One region of the Thauera sp. DNT-1 genome, then DNA from elsewhere that is predicted to be linked to it. Evidence: riboswitches for the same ligand, from Rfam matches in the RefSeq annotation. Region 1 holds a riboswitch; the other holds the start of a gene.

Region 1 (4,206 bases):
GGCCGGCTCTTCGATGTAGTTGGCTGTGCCGGGCGCGATCTTGGCGTCGATCAGCCCCGGGCGCTTGCCGAAGTCGTGGTTGACGCCGGCATCGACCACGGTGAGATCCAGCCCGAGCTGGCGGGTGAATACGTTGATCGCCGCGCCGCCGGCGAGGAAGTTCTCCACCATCTGCCAGGTCACGTCCTGCGGGTAGGCGGACACGCCGGCGCGCGCCGCGCCGTGGTCGCCGGCGAAGACGACGATGTGCGGCTGGCGCAGTTCGGGTTCCAGGGTCTGCTGCAGCAGCGCGATCTGGTGCGCGAGCCCCTCCAGGCGGCCGAGCGCGCCGCGCGGCTTGGTCTTGCGGTCGATCTTGTGCTGGATCGCGGCGGAGAGCAGCGGGTCGGGCGAGGCGATGGCGTAGGGCTTCATGCGGCAGGTGGCGGGGGTGGTGTGGAGGGAGGGGGGATGGGCGCCGGGTCGGAGGCGTCCGCGTCCGGCAGGTCGCGATAGAGGTCGGCGAGCGCGAGCTCGAAGTCGAAGGCGGGCAGGGCGAGGCGGGCCGTTTCTCCGCTCGCCTCGCTCAGCACCCAGCGCCCGTCCTCGCCGCGGGTGAAGCACTCGACGTGGGCACGGTCCTGCGACAGGAAGAGCACGGTCTTCAGCCCCGCAAAGCGGCGATAGGCGGCGAACTTGTCGCCGCGGTCATAGGCCTCGGTCGAGGGCGACAGCACCTCGGCGATGAGGATAGGGTCTTCCTTGACCTGGCGGCGGGCGCGGTCGGCGTCGGTGCAGGTGACGAAGACGTCGGGGTAGAAGAGGTCGTCCGACCCGGCCAGGCGCAGGCGGACGTCGGACATGAAGACGTTGCAGCGCGTGTGCTGCAGCCCGATCCGCAAAGCCATGTACATGTTTCCGGTCACGACGTTATGCACGTCCGACCCCCCCGCCCTCATGAAGGCCTCGCCGTTGAAGAACTCCCAGCGCTCGGGCTGCTCCGCCTCCCAGGCCAGGAAGTCTTCCCGCGTCATCTTGTGCTTCTGTGCAGGCGGCCCCACAGCCCTCTCCCGGAAAGTGTGCTTCGCCCCGAAGTTTAGCCTTCCTTCAGCACCAGCGGCAGGCCGGCGGCGACGAAGACAACCCGGCGGCATGCGCTCGCCACCATCTGGTTGAGCCGTCCGGCCTCGTCGCGGAACAGCCGTCCGAGCGGCGTCTCCGGCACCAGGCCGAGCCCCACCTCGTTGGCGACGAGGACGATGCGGCCGGGCAGCGTCGGCAGCACGGCGAGCAGCGCGTCGCGCTCGTGGCGGAAGCGCGGCAGGTCTTCGGCCGTGGCGCCTGCGGGAAGGGTGTGGGCGTCGGCGAGCAGGTTGGAGAGCCACAGCGTGAGGCAGTCGACGATCAGGCAGCGCTCGGCCGCGGCCTCGCGTCGCAATGTATCGGCGAGCGCCAGCGGCGCCTCGACCGTGCGCCAGCCCGCCGGCCGGTCGGCCTGGTGACGGCGGATACGCGCCGCCATCTCCTCGTCGAGCGCCTCGGCGGTGGCGATCACCGTGACCGCCAGCCCGGAGCCGGCGGCACGCCGTTCTGCCTCGCGGCTCTTGCCGGAGCGGGCGCCGCCGAGGATGAGTTCGCAGGTCATTGTCTTTGCTGGCCTTGCATGGAGGATTCGTCGTCGTTTTTTGCAGTGCACGATACCGGGCCGTACGGTATCATCCGCCCCCACTGCCCCGGAAGGGGCAACGCGTTATCGGTGCCCACGGGCGTTTCTCGCCCCGGGTTAAACGGGAAACAGGTGCGCGGCCCCTCGCAAACGAGGCCGCAATGCCTGTGCTGCCCCCGCAACGGTAAGTGCGCGCAAGGTGCGTCATGCAGCCACTGGGATGACATCCCGGGAAGGCGACCCACCCGTCCGGCCCCAGGCCGGCACAGCGCACGAGCCCGGAGACCGGCCGGAACGCGGATTGGCGGATGTGCCGCGGGGTGGCGGCGACGGGTGCGGTTTGTCTTGCTCTCTTCGTTTCTACCCGGGTCGCGGTGCGTCCATGTGAAGTTGCCATGGCGTGCGGGGACGCGCGGCATGGCGAAGGGAGTTCCAACAATGAAAATCCGTATTTCGGCCGTAGTTGCTGCGATCGCATCTGCTTTTCCCTGTGTAGCCATCGCACAGTCTTCGACTCCGCAGATGTCGGAGGTGGTGGTGACTGCGACGCGTACTGCCCGTACCGCAGACGAGACGCTGGCTGCGGTTACCGTCATTACGCGTGAGGACATCGAGCGCCAGCAAGCGCGTTCGGTCAGCGACCTGTTCCGTGGGCTGCCTGGCATCAGCGTGGGTAATAGCGGTGGGCGCGGTAAGGCGACCTCCGTCTTCATGCGTGGCACCGAGTCCGACCATGTGCTGGTTCTCATCGATGGCGTCAAGGTTGGTTCGGCGACGGCCGGCACTGCGGCGTTTCAGGACATGCCGGTCGATCTCATCGAGCGCGTGGAGATCGTGCGTGGGCCGCGCTCCAGCCTCTACGGTTCCGAGGCGATCGGGGGCGTCATCCAGATATTCACCCGTCGAGGCGGTGGGGCGGTGCAGCCATACTTCAGTGTGGGTGCGGGCTCTGATCGAACGTTCCGCTCTGCGGTTGGCGTCAGCGGTGGCGGTGAGCGCGCTTGGTATAGCGTCAACCTGAGCCGCGAGAGCACCGATGGATTCAATAGCTGCCGCGTCGAAGCGGCAGGCGTGGGCGGCTGCTTTACGGCCGAGCCGGATCGTGACGGCTATGACAACCTTTCCGGCAGCGCACGTGCTGGCTATCGCTTTGATAGCGGGGCGGAGTTCGACTTCAACTGGTTGCGCACCCATGCGGACAGCCAGTTCGACGGCGGCTTTCAGAACTACAGCGAATCCGTGCAGCAGACGCTTGGTGTGCGCTTTTCCATGTCACCGATGGACCATTGGCGCCTGACGCTGGCGGCGGGGCAGAGTCGTGATGATGCCGACAACTTCAAGGACGCGGCATTCGCTGGCCGTTTCGATACGGATCGTCGGACACTGTCGGCGCAGAACGACTTCGGAATCGGTGCTTCCGGCATGCTCAGCGTCGGCGTCGACCATCAGGACGATCGCGTCTCCAGCACGACGGCGTATCCGGTGACCCAGCGCGACAACCGTGGCGTGTTTGCTTTCTACCAGGGCAAGGCTGGGGCGCACGACTACGAGGTTGGCCTGCGTAGCGACGACAACGAGCAGTTCGGCACCCACAATACCGGCAACCTCGCCTGGGGCTATGCATTCTCCGATGGTCTGCGCGCGACCGCTGCGTATGGCACCGCGTTCAAGGCACCGTCGTTCAACGAGTTGTATTTCCCGTTCTACGGCAATCCGGCGCTCGAGCCTGAGACCGCGCGTAGCCTGGAGTTTGGCCTTGCAGGCGTGGCGGCATGGGGGCGCTGGTCCGCCAACGTGTTCCGCACCACTGTTGATGATCTCATTGCCTTCGATTCGTCGATCTTTGCAGCGAACAACGTTGACAAGGCCCGCATCCGTGGCCTCGAGGCGACCTTGGCCACGCGTCTCATGTCTTGGGACCTTTCTGGCAGTCTCACGCTGATTGACCCCGAGAACCGGTCCGAAGGACTGAACCGGGGGAATGTCTTGCCTCGCCGCGCAGAGCAGACGCTGCGTCTTGATGCCGATCGCGACCTTGGTGCCTGGCGTTTGGGTACCACGGTAGTGGCAGAGGGACGGCGATACGACGACCTGGCCAATCGCAACCGCCTGGCTGGTTACGCCACAGTCGATCTGCGTGCCGAGCACGCGTTGGGTCGGGACTGGCGAGTTCAGGGTACGCTGGTGAACATTTTCGATGCCGACTACGAGACAGCGCGCTTCTACGAGCAGCCGGGTCGAGGCGTCTTCGTCACGCTGACGTATCAGCCGCAGCGCTGATGCTGCATATGCCGGGCTCGCCCGGCGATCATCCCCACTCACGACTGATGCGCTGAACGCTTTTTCCCCATGCCCCGACGCAGGCTTGCTCCGCTGATTGCTCTGCTGCTGGCTGGCGCGCTGTGCGCAGTTGCGTTGGCGCTCAAGGCGGGCGACATCAGCGCGGGTTGGGGGCAGTTGTGGGCGGCTCTGCTGCCTGGTGGGGATCCGGCGCTGTCCGCTGTCATCCTCGAACTCCGCCTCCCCCGCGCCCTCGCCGCCTTCGCCTGCGGCGGCCTGCT
Region 2 (4,206 bases), 1.6 Mb from region 1:
GCGATTGGTCACCGCTGGAACGTACAAAGCAATATCAGTGCCTGTTTTGCAAGTGCTTGATTTAAAGGGTTCTGTTGCTCTGGAGAGGACGTCGCGAGGGGGGCGGTGTAAAAAAATTCGACACTTCGGGGCAGGTGCTGCGCCGCCGCATCCACGGCGACGCGCAGCGACCGAGGCGCATCGCCTGCCGCGGCGCTGCAATCGCGACTTGCGTCGCTCCTACAGGAGATGCCGGGGTTGCGGTGCTTGCGGGCGTTCGGGGTGCGCTGTGGGAGCGACGCGAGTCGCGATCACGGCCGTCTCGCAGCCGCCGAGGTGCATCGCCTGCCGCGGCGCTGGATCGCGACTTGCGTCGCTCCTACGTGAAACGCCGGGGTTGCGGTGCTTGCGGGCGTTCGGGGTGCGCTGTGGGAGCGACGCGAGTCGCGATCACGGCCGTCCCGCAGCCATCGAGGCGCATTGCCTGCCGCGGCGCTGGATCGCGACTTGCGTCGCTCCTACGTGAAACGCCGGGGTGGCGGTGCTTGCGGGCGTTCGGGGTGCGCTGTGGGAGCGACGCGAGTCGCGATCACGGCCGTCCCGCAGCGACCGAGGCGCATCGCCTGCCGCGGCGCTGGATCGCGACTTGCGTCGCTCCTACATGAAATGCCGGGGGCGATCAGCTGGCGATGCGGGCGAAGGCTTCGACGACCTCGGGCGGGGCCTGGACAAGTTCGACGAGCACGCCCTCGCCGCCGATGGGGAATTCGTCGTTGCCCTTGGGGTGCAGGAAGGTGATGTCATAGCCCGCCGCGCCGCGACGGATGCCGCCGGGCGCGAAACGCACGCCGTTGGCGCCGAGCCATTCGACCGCCTTGGGCAGGTCGTCCACCCACAGGCCGACGTGGTTGAGCGGGGTGGTGTGCACCGCGGGCTTCTTCTCGGGATCGAGCGGCTGCATCAGGTCGACCTCGACCTTGAACGGCCCGGAACCCATCGCGCAGATGTCCTCGTCGACGTTCTCGCGCTCGGACACGAAGTTGCCGGTGACCTCCAGGCCGAGCATGTCGACCCACAGGGTCTTGAGCTTCTCCTTGCTCGGACCGCCGATGGCGATCTGCTGGATGCCGAGGATCTTGAACGGACGCTGGGACATGGTGCCTCCTGGGTGGGCGGTTGTGTCAAGAATTCATAATTATAGAGGAATCGAGCCGGCGCTGCGTCGGGAGGGCCAATGGCCGAGCGCCGGTTTCGTGGGAATCGCGACTTGCGTCGCTCCCACGTCCCACTCCGGGCGCCGGGCGCAAGGATGCGCGCGCCGGTTTCGTAGGAGCGACGCAAGTCGCGATCGGGCGGTGCATCTGCGAGGAGCGCTTATAGGTCGACGCGGGTGGGAATCGCGACTTGCGTCGCTCCCACGTCCCACTCCGGGCGCCGGGCGCAAGGATGCGCGCGCCGGTTTCGTAGGAGCGACGCAAGTCGCGATCGGGCGACCTCCCACCCCGCGCGGCGGTGTCCGCCTTGTTTTGCCCGCGGCCGCCTTTGCCGCTAAGCTTGCGCCCTCTCTGCTTCGAGGTGCCCGCGCGTGCGCGGGAGAATCGGGAAGGCGGTGCAATTCCGCCGCGCGCCCAGCGCCGTGTAGGGGATTGTCCGGGCGAGGTTCGCCCAGCCACTGGTCCACGAGGACCGGGAAGGCGCCCGGACGAGATGATCCGCAGCCGGAAGACCGGCCTCGAAGTGCATCCCGCAGTCGCCTGGTCGGTGGCTGCCCACTGCTCGACGACAAGGGGAATACTTCATGAGCAGCCCGACGCAGGCGCAGTGCGCGCCGGCGAGCGCCGACGCGTCCGCACCGATTCACGACCCGGCCGCCGCGCGCTTCCAGGCCAATCCGTTGTTCGACGCCGCCGAGCGCGCCGCCGTCTATCGCGCCATCCACACCCGGCGCGACGTGCGTGGCGAGTTCCTGCCCGACGCGATCCCCGACGAGGTGCTCGCGCGCGTGCTCACCGCCGCGCATCACGCGCCCTCGGTCGGCTTCATGCAGCCGTGGGATTTCGTCGTGGTGCGCTCGCGCGAGGTGCGCGCGAAGATCCACGCCGATTTCCTCGCCGCGCACGCCGAGGCCGAGCAGATGTTCGACGAGGGCAAGCGCGACACCTATCGCAACCTGAAGCTCGAGGGCATCCTCGAGTCGCCGGTCAATATCTGCATCACCTGCGACCGCAGCCGCCACGGCCCGGTCGTGATCGGGCGCACGCACATCGGCGCGATGGACGTGTACAGCGCGGTGTGCGCGGTGCAGAACCTGTGGCTGGCGGCGCGCGCCGAGAACCTGGGCGTGGGCTGGGTGAGCATCCTGCACCAGCAGGCGCTGCGCGAGGCGCTCGGCATCCCGCGCGAGATCGTGCCGATCGCCTATCTGTGCGTCGGCTATGTGCGCGACTTCCACGCGCAGCCGGAGCTCGAGGCCGCAGGCTGGTTGAAGCGCGTCCCGTTGCCCGAGCTGCTGCATTTCGACGGCTGGCAGCGCGGGCCCGATGGGGTGGGCGAGGGCTTGATCGAGGCCATCGGCCAGCTCCGCCCGAGCCCTCGAAGCGCCGCGTAGCCCCTTGCGGGCGCGACGCGAGTCACGATCGCACGATTCCGCGTGCGGCAGCGGGCGGTGGGGGCGGCGGGGCCGTGATCGCGACTTGCGTCGCTCCTACGGCAGCGCCAGGCGGCGGCGCTGGAAGGGAGCGCTGGTTCTGGTGGGAGCGACGCGAGTCGCGATCGCACGATTCCGCCTGCGGCAGCGGGCGGCGGGGGCGGCAGGGCCGTGATCGCGACTTGCGTCGCTCCTACAGCAGCGCCAGGCGGTGGCGCTGGAAGGGAGCGGTGGTTCTGGTGGGAGCGACGCAAGTCGCGATCGCACGATTCCGCCTGCGACAGCGGGTGGCGGGGGCGGCGGGGCCGTGATCGCGACTTGCGTCGCTCCTACAGCAGCGCCAGGCGTCGGCGCTGGAAGGGCGCGCTGGTTTTGGTGGGAGCGACGCAAGTCGCGATCGCACGATTCCGCGTGCGGCAGCGGGCGGCGGGGGCGGCAGGGCCGTGATCGCGACTTGCGTCGCTCCTACAGCAGCGCCCAGGCGTCGGGCTTGCACGGGTCTTGCTTGGGGGGATGTGCGGCCGCCGGTCGCAGACCCTCTTCTTGCCGGAGCCCTGCATGGAATCGATCCTCGCCTTTTTGGTCGCTGCGCGCCGTTGTGAGCTGCGCGAGCTCGAGCAACTGGCGCGCAGCTGCGAGCTGGTGCGGGCGGTGAGCGAGCTGGTGCATCGCCTGCAGGCCGAGCGCGGGTGCTCGAATCTTCACCTCGCCGCGGGTGGCAGGCACTTCGATGGCGATCGCGCGGCGTGCGTGGCGGCCAGCATCGAGGCCGATGCCGCGCTGCGGACCTGGCTGGAGCAGGCCGACGTCCTCGACGCGAGGGGCGGCGCGGCGCCGACGGGCGGCTCCCGCCTGCTCACCCGGATCGCGCTCGCGCTGCACGCCCTCGACGGGCTGCCCGCGCTGCGCGCGACGATCGCCGCCGGCCGCTGCACGCCGCACGAGGCCACGCAGCGATTCACGCAGGCGATCGCCGCGCTGCTGGCGCTGGTCTTCGAGGCGGCCGACATCGCGACCGATCCAGCCATCTCGCGCCTGCTGGTGGCGCTGTTCAACCTGATGCAGGGCAAGGAGTTCGCCGGCCAGGAGCGTGCGGCCGGTGCGGCCGCCTTCGCCGCTGGGAGGGCGAACGCTGCGGCCAACGCGCGCCATCCCGCCGAGCCCGACCTGCTGCATCTGATCGAGACGCAGGAGGCGTGCTTCGCGCGCTTCGCTGCCTTCTGCCCGCCCGAGGTGCGCAGCGCCTGGGATGCGGCGTGCCAGGCGATGCCGCTCGCCGAACTTGAACGCCTGCGCCGCAAGTTGCTCGCCGCGGGGAAGGGCGGGGTGCTGCCGTCGGCGCTCGCGGAGCCCTGGTTCGCATGCTGTTCGGCCCGGCTCGACCACCTGCGCGTGATCGAGGACCTGCTTGCCGGGGGATTGCGTGCGGCCTGTGCGGCGCGGATCGCCGCGCTGCAGCGCGATCCCGACTATCCCGAGGTGCTGATGTGCGCGCTGGCAGGGGGGGCGGACGCCGCCCCGGTGTTTCTCGCCGGCGGGGCGGACGAGCTGGCCGGAGTGCCTGGCGAGGGGGACGAGCC

What was found. A riboswitch is a leader RNA that binds a small molecule or an ion and turns the genes downstream of it on or off. The one in region 1 is predicted to bind cobalamin.
Region 2: linked by a shared signal. The riboswitch ahead of bluB (5,6-dimethylbenzimidazole synthase) and the one ahead of btuB (TonB-dependent vitamin B12 receptor) in region 1 are both predicted to bind cobalamin.

The regions. Positions count from the first base shown of each region.
Region 1 is NZ_AP043752.1:2,270,110-2,274,315, reverse strand. It holds gene cobT (nicotinate-nucleotide--dimethylbenzimidazole phosphoribosyltransferase) at 1-414, opposite strand, end outside; gene ACZ5PP_RS10525 (Uma2 family endonuclease) at 411-1,013, opposite strand; gene cobU (bifunctional adenosylcobinamide kinase/adenosylcobinamide-phosphate guanylyltransferase) at 1,076-1,624, opposite strand; cobalamin riboswitch at 1,717-1,952, shown strand; gene btuB (TonB-dependent vitamin B12 receptor) at 2,084-3,925, shown strand; gene ACZ5PP_RS10510 (FecCD family ABC transporter permease) at 3,995-4,206, shown strand, end outside.
Region 2 is NZ_AP043752.1:3,878,448-3,882,653, forward strand. It holds gene ACZ5PP_RS17910 (VOC family protein) at 659-1,135, opposite strand; cobalamin riboswitch at 1,536-1,728, shown strand; gene bluB (5,6-dimethylbenzimidazole synthase) at 1,778-2,587, shown strand; gene ACZ5PP_RS17920 (nitrate- and nitrite sensing domain-containing protein) at 3,185-4,206, shown strand, end outside.